One region of the Streptomyces sp. NPDC057543 genome, then DNA from elsewhere that is predicted to be linked to it. Evidence: riboswitches for the same ligand, from Rfam matches in the RefSeq annotation. Region 1 holds a riboswitch; the other holds the start of a gene.

What was found. Region 1 has a riboswitch for cyclic di-AMP ahead of ACFU8Q_RS25805 (transglycosylase SLT domain-containing protein). Riboswitches for the same ligand answer to the same signal wherever they lie in the genome.
Region 2: linked by a shared signal. The riboswitch ahead of ACFU8Q_RS02735 (M23 family metallopeptidase) and the one ahead of ACFU8Q_RS25805 (transglycosylase SLT domain-containing protein) in region 1 are both predicted to bind cyclic di-AMP.

What each region holds. Positions count from the first base shown of each region.
Region 1 covers NZ_JBHVFF010000171.1:564-8,226, reverse strand. Annotated here, with positions in the region: gene ACFU8Q_RS25825 (NAD(+)/NADH kinase) at 1-803, opposite strand, end outside; gene ACFU8Q_RS25820 (alkaline phosphatase family protein) at 1,079-1,969, shown strand; gene ACFU8Q_RS25815 (APC family permease) at 2,139-3,536, opposite strand; gene ACFU8Q_RS25810 (hypothetical protein) at 3,929-4,222, shown strand; gene ACFU8Q_RS25805 (transglycosylase SLT domain-containing protein) at 4,351-5,109, opposite strand; cyclic di-AMP (ydaO/yuaA leader) riboswitch at 5,114-5,304, opposite strand; gene ACFU8Q_RS25800 (ATP-binding cassette domain-containing protein) at 6,003-7,663, shown strand, end outside.
Region 2 covers NZ_JBHVFF010000007.1:48,666-56,328, forward strand. Annotated here, with positions in the region: gene ACFU8Q_RS02725 (M16 family metallopeptidase) at 1-1,131, shown strand, start outside; gene ACFU8Q_RS02730 (M16 family metallopeptidase) at 1,158-2,540, shown strand; cyclic di-AMP (ydaO/yuaA leader) riboswitch at 2,869-3,036, shown strand; gene ACFU8Q_RS02735 (M23 family metallopeptidase) at 3,049-3,840, shown strand; gene ACFU8Q_RS02740 (GntR family transcriptional regulator) at 4,117-4,830, shown strand; gene ACFU8Q_RS02745 (HPr family phosphocarrier protein) at 4,985-5,266, opposite strand; gene ACFU8Q_RS02750 (GNAT family N-acetyltransferase) at 5,440-7,663, shown strand, end outside.

The DNA of each region.
Region 1 (7,663 bases):
CCCGAATGGGGCAGGACCCGCACCGCGACCGGTTCGTCCGGCGCGACGACCACGGTGCGATCGAAGGTCATGTGCGGCGCGACCGGTGTGAAGAGGACGGCATCCATGCGTGGTGAGACCACCGGACCGCCCGCGGCGAAGCTGTAGGCGGTCGACCCGGTGGGGGTGGCCATGATGACGGCATCGGCCGAGTACGAGGCGAGGAGCCGGCCGCCGATGTACACGCCGAGACTCACCTGCCGGTCGCGTGCGAGCTTCTCGACGACGACGTCGTTGAGGGCCATGACGTCCAGCGCCACTCCCCAGCCCTCCGCCCCGGCCCCGGCCTCCCGGTCGACCTGGGGAGGCGGCAGCATCGGGCGTCGTCCGTAGGCCATCAGGGCATCGATGTCCTTGGGGACCTCCAGTACCCGGGAGGTCCTCATCGTCAGCGTCATGCGTTCCTCGACGTCGGCCCGCCCGCGGTGGACGGCATCGAGTGCCCGGACGACGTCCTCGACCGGCACCTCGGTCAGGAAGCCGACCCGGCCCAGGTCGACCCCGAGGACGGCGCCTTGGGTCTTGGCCGCGATCCTGGCGCCGCGCAGAAAGGTCCCGTCGCCGCCGAGTGTCACGATGAGGTCGGGGTTGCCCGCGACATGGGCCTCCTCCCGTCCGCCGCGCCGGCGTGCGTCGTCGCGCCACACGTCGATGTCCGTGCACGGAATGGCCTCGCCCGCGCACCAGTCGCGTACGACGCGCGCCGCGACCACGGCCTCGGGATGGCCCTGGTGTACGACGATTCCCACCCGCTCGACACTCATCTCGCTCCGACTCCCCGGGTTCCGATGTGGTGGCAGTGACGATGCCCTGACTCCACCTTGAAGGCGCACCGGTGCGCCCGCTCGGCCGCCGGGCCGCCGGACCGCCCGCGGTCAGGCGATCGGGCGCTACGGGAGCGCGGCATGGTGCGCAGTGGGCGCGGCAGAATGATGGGGAAGGGCTCGTCCGCTCTTCATGCACGGGACGCGGCCGGGCCACCCGATGGCTGCCGGGATCGCGGCACCGTGTGCTCGTCCTTTCTGTCCGGAGGACCGTCATGGCCGAGGTCGAGGCGTCCCGGCACAAGCGGCGTTCTCTCACCGGGCCGGCCGGGGCCGTGGCTCTCGCCGCCGCCTCGATCGGCCTCTGGGCCACCACCGGCTCCCCCGCGCAGGCAGCCGGTCTCCCGGCTCCCGATCACGTGGTGGTCGTGGTGATGGAGAACCACAACTACAACCAGGTGATCGGCAGCCAGGACGCCCCGTACATCAACAACACGCTCAAGGCGGGCGGCGCCGACCTCACCCGGTCCTTCGCGCTCACGCACCCCAGCGAGCCGAATTACTACATGCTGTTCTCGGGCTCCGACCAGGGTCGCACCAAGGACAGCTGTACGGGCGTCGGTTCCCTGGCCGCACCCAATCTCGCCGCCGAGCTGATCGCCGCCGGGAAGACCTGGGCCAGCTACAACGAGTCGCTGCCCAGCCAGGGTTCGACGGTCTGCAGCAGCGGCGACTACACGCAGCGGCACAACCCCTGGTTCGGCTTCTCCAATGTGCCGAGCAGCACCGCGAAGACCATGGCGCAGTTCCCGGCCGACTTCACCGAGCTGCCGAAGGTCTCGTTCGTCGTGCCGAACCTGTGCGACGACATGCACACATGCCCGGTCTCCACCGGTGACACCTGGATCAAGAACAAGCTGGGTGCCTATGCCCACTGGGCCAGGACCCACAACAGCCTCCTGGTCGTCACGTTCGACGAGGGAAGCAAGGGTGCGGGCAACCGCATCCCCACCGTCCTCTACGGCGAGCACGTCACCCCGGGCAGCTCCAGCGGTGCCACCTGCAACCACTACGACGTGCTCCGCACGCTGGAGGACCTGGCCGGTCTGAGGACGCACGCGGGCAATGCGGCCTCGGCGTCCGACATCACCGGCATCTGGAAGTGACACCCGGGTGTCCCGCGGATTCCCGCAGCACCGACGCCGCCACCCCCGCTGCCGACATGAGGTGACGGCAGAGGGGGTGACGGCAGAGCGAGGTGACGGTGGAGCGGCGTGACGGTGGAGCGGGACGGACCGGGGTGCGGGACGTCGGTCGCGGGCCCCGGTCGACCGGTCAGTGCTGCACGTCCTCCGGAATGCTGACCAGCCAGCGGGTCTCCTGGCGGGGCCGCAGATACAGCGCCCAGTAGAGCGTGGCGACCGCGGTGATTCCGCCGGTCCACAGCAGGTACTCGGTCTCCTGCTGGGTCAGGATGTACGCGAGCACGGCGATGAGCAGCACGGGGATCGCCGGCCACAGTGGCATGCGCCAGGCCGGCGCCTCGCGGTGCGCCCCGCGGCGGCAGAGCAGGGCGGCAACCGCGACCAGCAGGTACATGCCGGTGACGGAGACGCCGGTGACGCCGTACAGGGTGTCGAGGTTGACGAAGCAGAGTGCCGCTCCGGGGACGCCGACGATCAGGGTCGCGATCCACGGGGAGCCGAACCGGCCGAGCCGGGACAGGGCGTTGTTGACCGGTTCGGGCCATGCCTTGTCGCGGGCGGAGGCGAACAGGACTCGTGAGTTCTGGATGACCATCACGATGCCTGCGTTGATGATGGCGAGGGCGACGCAGAGGCTGACGAACGTGCCGACGGCCGAGTTGGACCAGGCGGCGACCATGGTGTTGAGGTCGCCCGAGGTCAGGGCCGCGAGGTCCGGGGCGCCGAGCGTGATGGCGATGACCGGGACGAGGATGACCGCCGTGGAGATGGCGAGGGTGGCGAGGACGGTACGGGCCACGTTGCGTCGGGGATTCTCCAGCTCCTCCGAGAGGTAGACGGCCGTGGAGAAACCCTGGGTGATGAAGAGCGCGATCGCCAGCCCGGAGACCACCATCATCGCGGTGACGGTGGAGTTCGTCCCGCCCGACGAGGCGACCGAACCGTGCACCAGCGCGGAGGCTCCGCGCTCGGAGTGCGCGAAGCCGAGAACGGCGACGACGCCGGCCGCGATCACTTCCAGGACGAGGAAGATTCCGGTGATCCAGGCGTTGGCGCGCAGGTCCAGGAGCCCTGCGAGGGTGGCGAGCACCATGACTCCGGCGCCCGCGACGGGGGCCGGTATGTGCACCACGGGAGCGAGGTAGTCGGCCGTGCCCATCGCGATGACTGGGGGCACGATCATCACGACCAGCAGGGAGAGCACGAAGACGAGCCACCCGGCCAGCCGTCCCGCCATGGTCGACACCATGGCGTACTCACCGCCCGCACTCGGGATGAGCGTGCCCAGTTCCGAGTAGCAGAAGGCGACCGCGATACAGAGCAGCGACCCGATGCCGATGGTCAGGGCGGTGTACGTACCGAGGCTGGAGAACAGGTCCGGTACGACCACGAAGAGTGTCGAAGCGGGCGTCACGCAGGAGAGCGTGAGCAGTGTTCCGCCCACGACGCCGATGGAACGCTTGAGCTTCTGTGGGGTGGGGCCGGTCGCGGGGGCCAGCGCCTGGGGAGCGCTGAGCGTTTCGGTCATCGTGCGATTCCGATCAACAGGTGCGGTGACTGAGCGCGGGAGCGGTATCGCCTCCAGACGAGGACGTGGTGAGTGGTTTCGTCGCTCCCAGCGCGACATGCAATCCTGACGAGTTCCGCAGGTCAAGAGCTGTTCACCTACGGAATTCGTCGTTTCCGCAAACAGATCCAACGGTTTGTCGTTGAAAGTGCGTCATTCTGCTGGGGATCGGTGAGTGCGGGAACCGCAGCGGGATCCGATGGAAAGTTTTGCCCGTTCCAGCATCCGGAAGGGCGGGAGCGTCCCGGAGCACCGCGGAGGGCGGACGCCGGAGGGTGCGCGTCGACGGGGCTGCGGGTGCCCGCGCCCCGGCTGCGGGTGCGCAACCACGGACTTGGTGCCAGCCTGGAGTCATGGCTTGGGCGTCATGGACGACTCGTGGTGTGTTCTCCGGGCATGGTGGCGTGCTGACGGACGAGATCGGCGTCCTGTCCGGGGACCTGACGGTTCACACGACCTGGGCCGATGACACGGCCCAGGTGACAGTGCAGTACACGGGCGCGATCGACTGGTTCACCATGTCGGGCAGCCCCGTGCCGTGCTGCTCCGAGGACGACAGCCGTCGCCTTCACGACGCGGTGGTGAAGTCCGTCCGCGAAGGAGCGGCGGCCACGGTTCCCAGGCCACCGCCCCGGAGACAGGAGTAGGCACCCCTGGAAACGGCTGAACGGCGGTCCCTGACCGGCGGGTGCGGTCCTTCACGAGGAGGCCTGCTCGGCCCTCCGTGAACCCGTGAACCCGTCGGCCCTGAACCGCCGCCAGGAGCCGTTGTGCGTCAGTAGGCGCCGAACACGTTGTCGATCGAGCCGTACTTGTCGGCCGCGTAGTTGCACGATGCGGTGATGTTGGCGACCGGGTCGTAGCTGTCCATCGACGTGCCGGGCACGTGGTAGGCACGGAACGTCGGGTCGATGATCTGCAGGAGCCCCTTGGACGGAGTTCCCTTGGCTGCGTTCGAGTCCCAGTTGTTGATGGCCCGGGGGTTGCCGGAGGACTCACGCATGATGTTGCGGTGGATGCCGTTGTAGCTGCCGGGGATGCCGTGTTGGGCCATGACGGCCAGCGACTCCTTGATCCAGCCGTCCAGATCATTGGTGTACTTGGCGGAGGTCGACACCGCGACGTCGTTCACGGCCGATACGCCCGTGGAAGCGCCGGACCCGGCCTTGGCGCCGATGGTCAGCTTCATGCCCGGGGTAATCCGCGCAGGGTCGGCACCGATGGTTTCTCGATTGTCCGCGTACAGCTTCTGCCAGCCACCGCTTACGGAATGCCCCCTCGCGATCTTGGAAAGGGTGTCACCCGCGATCACGGAATAGATGGTGGGCGCGGCCTTCTGGACGGATATCACCTTGGCGGTGGCGGCGGCCGATGCCGTGGCCCTTTCTGCGGTGGCAGCCTGGGCCGGCGCGGCCGAGGCGAAGCCGGCGCAGACCAGCGGCAGCACGAGGGCGGCTCCGCCCGTGGTCGCGGCGATGAAACCGCGGGTCCGCGAAGTGGACTTGCGACGAAGGTACTTACCCGTTGCGGGCATGGCGAATTCCTCTCCGTCGCCTACGAGGTGAGCTGTCGGGTTCAGGCTGGAGATGCCTGGCCGCATGCAATTGCGACTTCACCCCGAGCCGTACCGGATACCGGTTCGGCGACTTACCTGGATCCCCCGCTCCTGCCGTACGCGAGTGGGTGGGTCGGATTCTCGGACGGCGGCAGGATTCGGCGTTCCGTCCGGATTGACGGTGACCGTAGGCGAGAAATACCGAAGGGAACAAGTCCCTATTTTTTGATCACAATTCATTTGCAAGATCGAATCGCGGAAGGGGAAGTAAGACACCTCACATCGCAATGCCAAATTTCCTTGCACAGAAGGGAACCGGGGGACGCGCCACGAAACTGCGGGGCCTGAACGTGACTCACACCACATGACTTCAGAAAGGGGCATTTCGGGCGGCGCCGAAGGATCGCAACTCCCCTTAAATGCCCCTTTGTTACCCAAGAGCCCATGTCTAACGAAATCGCGCATATTGGACATTTGACTGGCTCTTCGGCTGTTCTCGCTCCGGTGCACCGCCGTCGGGCCGAACACACCCGGCAGGACCGGTCGGCCCTCCGCTCGTGCCACCCCCCGCACGGCATCAAGGCGTTGCCTTCCGCCCGCCGGATCGCTAAGGTTTTGAGCTGTCTTGTTGTCTCCGATAGAGGTGGACGTTGCGCATCTGAGGTTCGCGATCATCGCGCCGTACGGCCCCGGTCGTACGCCCGTCACGCAGAAGCAGTGTTCTGTCCTGCCCGTGACCCCGCGTGGATGCGACCTCGGTGCATGAGCCGTCCCTCGATCTTTCGGACCGCCGTACCTGTTCCCGTTTCGGTCGCTGCGTGGTGCTCGCATACGAAGCCCCCTTCACCGCGCTCACGACTGCGAGGATCACCATGGCGACACCCACCACCCCCAGTGCCTCCCTCACCTGCTCCGCCCTGTCCTTCCAGTGGCCGGACGGCACGACCGTCTTCGACGGGCTCTCGCTCAGCATCGGCCGGGGCCGCACCGGCCTCGTCGGCAACAACGGCGCGGGCAAGTCCACACTGCTGCGCCTGCTGGCCGGCCGGCTGCGCCCCTCCCAGGGCTCCGTGACCGTCGGCGGCAGCCTCGCCCACCTTCCTCAGAACATCACCCTCGACACGACACTGCGGGTGGACGAGGCCCTGGGTATCGCCGAGCGGCGCGACGCGCTGCGCGCCATCGAGGCCGGGGATGTGGACGAGAAGCACTTCGAGACCATCGGTGACGACTGGGACGTGGAGGAACAGGCCCTCGCCACGCTCGGGTCGCTCGGGCTCGGATACCTGGAACTGGACCGCACCGTGGGCCGGATGTCCGGCGGGGAGACCGTCCTGCTGCGCCTGGCCGCCCTGCTGCTTAAACGCCCCGACGTCCTCCTGCTGGACGAACCGACCAACAACCTCGATGTGTTCGCGCGCCGCAGGCTCTACGACGCCGTCGACAACTGGCGCTCCGGCGTACTGGTCGTGGTCAGCCACGACCTCGAACTGCTCGAACGCGTGGACCGCATCGCCGAACTGCGCGCCGGATCCGTGAGCTGGTACGGCGGCGGCTGGTCGGCCTACCAGGAGGCGCTGGCCACCGAACAGGAGGCTGCCGGAAGGATGTTGAGGGCCGCGGAGGCCGACGTGCGCCGGCAGAAGCGCGAACTGGAGGAGACCCATGTGAAGCTGGCCCGCCGCCAGCGCCAAGGCAGGAAGGCGGAGGCCGACGGGGGCCTCCCGAAGATCCTCGCCGGCCGCCGGAAGCGGTCCGCACAGGAGTCCGGGGGCAGGCTTCGCGGCGTTCACGAGGAGCGGCTCAGCGAGGCTCGCGAACGCCGCGAGGAGGCCGCGGACGCGGTACGCAACGACGCCGAGATCCGCGTGAGCCTTCCCCACACCGCCGTTCCCACCGGCCGCACCGTGCTGAGCCTGCACGAACTGCGGCCCCGGTTCGGCAGGCTGCGCCAGGGCAACCTCCATGTGCACGGGCCCGAACGCATCGCACTCGTCGGGCGCAACGGGGCCGGCAAGACCACGCTGCTGCGCACCCTCACCGGCGAGCTCGCTCCGCTGTCCGGCGAGGCCAGGACGTTCGTACCGCTGCGGTTCCTTCCCCAGCGGCTCGATGTGCTGGACGATGAGCTGAGCATCGCGGCGAACGTGGCCCGCATGGCTCCCGGGGTCACCGACAACCACATCCGCTCCCAGCTCGCACGCTTCCTGTTCCAGGGGAAGCGCGCGGAACAGCCGGCGGGCACCCTCTCGGGCGGAGAGCGCTTGCGTGCCGCGCTCGCCGCGACGATGCTCGCCGCTCCGGCCCCGCAGTTGCTGCTGCTGGACGAGCCGACCAACAACCTCGACATCGCCGGTGTGCGTCAGCTGACCAGCGCACTCCAGTCGTACGAGGGTGCGCTGCTGATCGCCGGTCACGACCTGCCGTTCCTGGAATCGGTCGGCATCACCCGCTGGCTGCTCCTCGGGGAGGAGCTCCAGGACACCACGGCGGAGGAGGTGCGCGAGCTGCTCACGACGACGGAAGCGGAGCG
Region 2 (7,663 bases), on a different contig from region 1:
CAGGGGGCCGGCGGTTCGCTCAACGGGACCACCAGCTTCGAGCGCACCAACTACTTCGAGACGATGCCCACGCACCAGTTGGAGCTGGCCCTGTGGCTCGAGGCGGACCGGATGGGCTCGCTGCTCTCCGCGCTCGACGACGAGTCCATGGAGAACCAGCGCGACGTCGTCAAGAACGAGCGCCGCCAGCGCTACGACAACGTCCCCTACGGCACGGCGTTCGAGAGGCTGACGGCCCTGGCCTACCCCGAGGGCCACCCGTACCACCACACGCCGATCGGCTCGATGGCGGACCTGGATGCCGCGACCCTGGAAGACGCGCGCACCTTCTTCCGTACGTATTACGCGCCCAACAACGCGGTGCTCTCGGTCGTCGGAGACATCGACCCCGAGCAGACGCTCGCCTGGATCGAGAAGTACTTCGGCTCCATCCCGTCCCACGACGGCAAGCAGCCGCCCCGGGACGGCACGCTCCCCGAGATCATCGGCGAGCAGCTGCGTGAAGAGGTGCACGAGGAGGTCCCGGCACGGGCGCTGATGGCCGCCTACCGGCTGCCGCACGACGGCACCCGCGAGTGCGACGCGGCGGACCTCGCGCTCACCGTGCTCGGCGGAGGCGAGTCGTCGCGGCTGCACAACCGCCTGGTCCGCCGTGACCGTACGGCCGTGGCGGCCGGGTTCGGGCTGCTGCGGCTGGCCGGTGCGCCTTCCCTCGGCTGGCTGGACGTCAAGACGTCCGGCGGCGTCGAGGTGCCGCAGATCGAGGCCGCGGTCGACGAGGAGCTCGCCCGGTTCGCCGCCGAGGGCCCCACGCCCGAGGAAATGGAACGTGCGCAGGCCCAGTTGGAACGAGAGTGGCTGGACCGGCTCGGTACGGTGGCGGGCCGCGCCGACGAACTCTGCCGGTTCACCGTGCTGTTCGACGACCCGCAGCTCGCCCTGACCGCCGTACAGCGGGTGCTCGATGTCACCGCCGAAGAGGTCCAGGCGGTCGCCAAGGCCCAGTTGCGCCCCGACAACCGGGCGGTGCTGGTCTACGAACCGGTCGAATCGGCGGAGCCCGCGGAATCACCGGACACCGATGAGACCGAAGCCGACGACACCGACGCGCACGAAGGAGCGGACAAGTGACTGACGCTGCCGCGACTGGAGTTTCGATGCAGTTCCACCCGCAGCCGGCCCCTGGCGTCGCCCGCCCGTGGGCCTTCCCCGCACCGGAACGCGGCGCCCTGCCCAACGGCCTCACGGTGCTGCGCTGCCACCGCCCCGGCCAGCAGGTCGTGGCGGTCGAGATCTTCCTCGACGCCCCGCTGGACGCCGAGCCCGAGGGCCTCGACGGCGTGGCCACGATCATGGCGCGGGCCCTGTCCGAGGGTACCGACAAGCACACGGCCGAGGAGTTCGCCGCCGAGCTGGAGCGCTGCGGCGCCACTCTCGACGCGCATGCCGACCACCCCGGCATCCGGGTCTCCCTGGAGGTCCCGGCCTCCCGGCTGGCCAAGGCGCTCGCGCTGGTCGCCGAGGCGCTGCGGGCACCCGCTTTCGCCGACAGCGAGGTGGAGCGGCTGGTACGCAACCGGCTCGACGAGATCCCGCACGAGCAGGCCAACCCGGCCCGGCGCGCTGCCAAGCAGCTCTCCAAGGAGCTCTTCCCGGCCGCGGCGCGTATGTCGCGCCCGCGCCAGGGCACCGAGGAGACGGTGGAGCGGATCGACTCGTCGGCCGTGCGTGCCTTCTTCGACGCCCATGTCAGGCCGTCCACGGCAACCGTCGTGGTCGTCGGTGACCTCACCGGCATCGACCTGGACGCCCTGCTCGCCGACACCCTCGGCGACTGGTCGGGCGACACCGCCGAGCCCCGTCCCGCCCCGCCGATCACCGCCGACGACAGCGGCCGGGTGGTGATCGTCGACCGTCCGGGCGCGGTGCAGACGCAGCTGCTGATCGGCCGGATCGGCCCCGACCGGCACGACAGCGTATGGCCGGCCCAGGTGCTCGGCACGTACTGCCTGGGCGGCACGCTCACGTCCCGGCTGGACCGAGTGCTGCGCGAGGAGAAGGGCTACACGTACGGCGTGCGGGCCTTCGCCCAGGTGCTGCGGTCGTCGGCCCCGGATTCCGCCTCGGGGGCGACCGGTGCCGCGATGCTCGCCATCAGCGGATCCGTCGACACGGAGTCCACCGGACCGGCGCTGAAGGACCTGTGGACGGTCCTGCGGACCCTGGCCGCCGAGGGGCTGACCGATGAGGAGCGCGAGACGGCCGTGCAGAACCTCGTGGGTGTCGCACCACTGAAGTTCGAGACGGCGGCCTCCGTCGCCGGCACCCTCGCCGACCAGGTCGAGCAGCACCTCCCGGACGACTACCAGGCACACCTGTACGCCCGGCTCGCGGAGACCGGCACGGTCGAGGCGACTGCGGCAGTGGTCAACGCCTTCCCGGGCGACCGGCTGGTCACGGTCCTCGTCGGTGACGCGGCGCAGATCGAGGAGCCGGTCCGGGCCCTGGACATCGGAGAGGTGTCGGTGGTGGCCGGCTGACAGGCGTACCTGTCGCGGACGCGGGAGGCGGCCTCGCAGGCCGGCAGAACCATCGCCCGCGACAGTTCGCTTGTGACGGTTCACCTCTGACCGTCCAACGGTCACCCGGTCCACAGTCCCGTCGTGTGTCCACATAAAGGGACAAGAGGAAGACCCCTGTGAGCGAGATCTCGCCGGGGTCTTCCTTTTTGTCCGTTCTGGCGGCGAGGTTGCCTGTCTGCCCTGTGGGATGCGCTACAAAACGGCCTGTCCGTTTGGTGAATGAAAGTGACCCCGCTTAGCGTCGGCCGGGCTGTCCGTCACTCGTATGCCGCATCCGCGACGTACCGGACAGTCATCGCCGAGTCCCCGTCAGGCGCGAGCCTGGGGAGCCGGGGACCCACGAAGTCCCTGGGGTGAATCGGATGCCTGAGCCTCCCCGGGGCCGGGACATCCGTAGGAGACCTTCCTGCTCCGAACCCGTCAGCTAACCCGGTAGGCGAGAAGGAAGGAAAGGACCAGCCACTTCATGGCGTTCACCCGTGCCACCGGGAAGCATCGTGCCCCGAGCCGACTGACGCGCACGAGCGCGAAGATCGCCGGCGTCGCGGCCCTGGCCACCACCGGCGTCATCGGCGGAGCGGCCTCTCCGGCCCTCGCGGCGGACACCGGGGTCACCTCCGCCAGCGAGACGGGCCTGAACCAGGTCATCGCCATCGACAGTGCTCTCGCCGACCAGATAGCGGCCCAGGCCGCCGCACAGCAGCACCAGGCCGATGCCGCCGCGAAGGCGAAGGCGGAGGCCCAGCGAAAGGCCGAGGCCAAGAAGCGGGCCGAAGCCAAGAAGAAGGCGCAGGCCGAGGCGCGCGCGGAGAGGGCGCGTGCCGCCCGATCCGCCGAGCGCACCCGCCTGGGCGTCTTCCAGCTCCCGGTCGCCGGTTCGTACGTCACCACCGGCTACAAGTCCAGCGGCTCGCTCTGGTCGTCCGGCAGCCACTCGGGCATCGACTTCCACGCCGCGTCCGGCAGCTCCGTCGTCGCCGTCGGTGCCGGTACGGTCGTCGAGGCCGGCTGGGGCGGCGCGTACGGCAACAACATCGTGCTCCGGATGACGGACGGGACGTACACGCAGTACGGCCACCTCTCCTCGATCGGCGTCTCCGTCGGCCAGAGCGTCGGCGCCGGTCAGCAGATCGGCCTCTCCGGCTCGACCGGCAACTCCACCGGCCCGCACCTCCACTTCGAGGCCCGGACGACGCCGTCGTACGGCTCCGACATGGACCCCGTCGCGTACCTGCGCGCCCACGGCGTCAACGCCTGACCGGCGCCACCCGTCACACCCGCAGCACCTCTTCGAAGGCCCTGGCACACACCGGGGCCTTCGCTGTGCCCGGCCGTCGTCGTGCCCGACCTCCGTGCCCGGCCTCCGTGTTTGTCCGTGGAGCCCACCTGCAGTACCTGGCCGCCGAGTCGCCCCGTGGCCAAAAGATATTCATGAATTTCCGCCCGGCATCGGAAATTCGGCCTCATTGCAATAGAGTCGCAGAACAGGCGTCGGTCGGCCGCGTTTCACGGGGATTAAGGCGGAGGTTCGGACATGCGCATTCCCGCGCATTCGGTGTGCACGGCAATCCGTGACGACATCGTCTCCGGTGTCTTCGAACGCGGCGGACGGCTCACCGAGGAGTTGCTGGCGCGTCGATACGGGGTCTCCCGCGTCCCGGTACGGGAAGCGCTGCGCACCCTGGAGTCCGAGGGTTTCGTGGTCACCCGGCGGCACGCGGGTGCCTGCGTCGCCGAGCCCACCCAGCAGGAAGCCGCCGACCTGCTGGAGGTCCGGATGCTGCTGGAGCCGCTGGCCGCCGCGCGCGCCGCGCAGCGTCGCACCGAGGCGCATCTCAAGGTGCTGCGCGGTCTGGTCAGGCTCGGCCAGGAGCGGGCCAGGCGGGGCGAGGGGGAGGATCTGCGCCCGCTGGGTGGCTGGTTCCACGAGACGTTGGTGCAGGCCTCCGGCAGTCCCGGCCTGATCGCGCTGCTCACCCAGCTCCGGCACAAGATCGCCTGGATGTACGCGGTCGAACAGCCGGCCCGCCCGGCGGATTCCTGGGCCGAGCACGGAGCCGTCGTGGACGCGGTCGCGCGCGGTGACGCGGAACGGGCCAGGGCGCTGACCGCTCAGCACGCCGAACGGGCCGCGGCCGCGCACCGGCTGCGCCGCGTCGACCGGCCGGACCGCCGGCCCGCGGCCTCAAGCACCGGCCCGGTGAGGGCTTCGCAACATTCCGTAAACACCACGGGCATCCGGCATTAATGATTACGCCGTATACAAAGAGTTGTCATTCAGTGCGGCGCCCTTCGGGCTGTCCGAATTGTCGTCGCTCTTCATTTCTCACGAAGTTCCGCCCGGGAAATCGAAAGAGCCGCGGACCCCGTCAAGGGGGCGCGGCTATTTCGCGGGAAAAGGGTCAGACGGTCTCCGGCAGCTCGTCGAGCCCCTCGGCGACCAGCTTCGCCAGACGGTCCAGGGCGGCTTCCGAATCGTCGGCCTCGGATGCGAGCACGATCTCCTCGCCGCCGTGCGCGCCGAGACCGAGCACCGCGAGCATCGAGGCGGCGTTCACCGGATTGCCATCGGCCTTGGCGATCGTCACGGGGACGCCGGAGGCCGTGGCGGCACGGACGAAGATGGAAGCGGGGCGGGCGTGCAGGCCCTCTGCCCATCCGACGTTGACGCGGCGCTCAGCCATGGTTCTGCCCTTCAGGAATCAATGGTTGTCTAGACCAGTCTCTCACGCAGTGCGCGATGCTCCGGCCGACCCGCGGCAGGCCCGCAGCCCGTGCTGCAGCGCCGCTCGGCCCCCCTCAGACTGCCCCGGCCCCAGGACCTACGCGACCGCTGACGGAGCCGTAGTCTTTGCCCATGCAGCCCTCGTCGCAGCAGAGTCCGCATCACGCGTATCCCGACCACTGGGAAGCGGACGTGGTCCTCCGCGACGGCGGAACCGCGCGGATCCGGCCCATCACCACGGACGACGCCGAACGGCTGGTCAGCTTCTACGAGCAGGTCTCCGACGAGTCGAAGTACTACCGCTTCTTCGCTCCGTACCCCCGTCTGTCCGACAGGGACGTGCACCGCTTCACTCATCACGACTACGTCGACCGGGTGGGGCTCGCGGTCACGGTCGGCGGCGAGTTCATCGCGACCGTCCGCTACGACCGGATCGACGAGCGGGGCAGACCCGCCTCCGCACCCGCCGACGAGGCCGAGGTTGCCTTCCTCGTCCAGGACGCGCACCAGGGCAGGGGCGTGGCCTCGGCGCTCCTCGAACACATCGCCGCCGTCGCCCGCGAGCGCGGCATCCGCCGCTTTGCGGCCGAGGTGCTGCCCGCCAACACCAAGATGATCAAGGTGTTCCGGGATGCCGGATATACCCAGCAGCGCAGCTTCGAAGAGGGCTCCGTCCACCTCACCCTGGACCTCGAACCCACCGCCGAGTCCCTCGCCGTCCAGCGCGCGCGTGAGCAGCGGGCCGAGGCGCGTTCCGTACAACGGCTGCTCGCGCCCGGTTCCGTCGCCGTCATCGGCGCCGGCCGCACTCCCGGCGGGGTCGGCCGCACGGTTCTGCGCAATGTTCTCGGGGCCGGTTTCACCGGTCGTACGTACGCCGTGAACCGCTCCTTCGCCGCCGACCTGGGCACGATCGACGGGGTCCCCGCCCACCGTTCGATCGGCGAGATCGACGAACCGGTCGACCTGGCGGTCGTCGCCGTCCCCGCCGACCGCGTTCCCGAGGCCGTCGCCGACTGCGGCGAGCACGGTGTCCAGGGGCTGGTCGTCCTCTCCGCCGGATATGCCGAATGGGGTGCTGAGGGCAGGGAGCGGCAGCGTGAACTGGTCCGCCAGGCCCGCTCGTACGGGATGCGGATCATCGGACCGAACGCCTTCGGCGTCATCAACAACTCCGAGGCCGTCCGGCTGAACGCCTCCCTCGCCCCCGAGCCGCCCGCTCCCGGACGCATCGGCCTCTTCACCCAGTCCGGAGCGATCGGCATCGCACTGCTCTCCGGGCTCTACCGGCGCGGCGCCGGCCTCTCCACCTTCATCTCCGCGGGCAACCGCGCCGACATCTCGGGCAATGACTTCCTGCAGTACTGGTACGAGGACCCGGACACGGATGTCGCCCTGCTGTACCTCGAATCGCTCGGCAATCCCCGCAAGTTCACCCGCCTTGCCCGGCGCACCGCGGCCGTGAAGCCCGTGGTCGTCGTGAAGGGCGCCCGGCACAGCGGTTCCACCCCGCCCGGCCACGCGGTGCCGGTCAGCCGGATCCCGGACGCTACGGTCTCCGCGCTCATGCGGCAGGCGGGCGTGATCCGTGTCGACACGGTGACGGAGATGGTCGACGCGGGTCTCCTCCTCGCCGACCAGCCGCTCCCCGCGGGCCCACGGGTCGCGATCCTCGGCAACTCCGAGTCGCTCGGCCTGCTCACGTACGACGCCTGCCTGGCCGAGGGGCTCCGTCCGCGCCGGCCCCTCGACCTCACCACCGCCGCGACCCCGCAGGACTTCCGGGACGCCTTGGCCGAGGCCCTCGCCGACGAGGGCTGCGACTCCGTGATCGTGACGGCGATCCCGTGGGTGGGCGAGGACGGCGAGGCGGAACCGGGCGACGGAGAGGTACTGGCGACCGCCCTGCACGCGGCCGCGACCGCCGGTCCCGCCAAGCCGGTGGCCGTGGTCCACGTGGAGATCGGCGGCCTGGCCGAGGCTCTCGCCGCGGCCACCAGCACGGTCGCGCAGCCGCGCCCTTCGAAGCAGCCCTCCGCGTCCGCGGCGTCGCCGCGCGCCGGAGCCGCTGCCACCACGACAGGCCCCGCCCCGGCGCACACCCCTTCAGCGACCGGCTCCGCCCCGGCGCACGCCGCTTCCGCCCCCGGTAGCGGCGCGGTCACCGCAACCACGGGCACGGACAGCAAGGACCACCCCGAACCCGCGCGCCGCTCCCGCCCCCGTACTGGCCGGATCCCCGCCTACCCCGCCGCCGAGCGGGCTGTGCGCGCCTTGGCCGAAGCGGTGCGGTACGCGCAGTGGCGACGACAAGCCGCCGTGCCCGGCAAGGTGCCCGAGTTCCTCGACGACACCA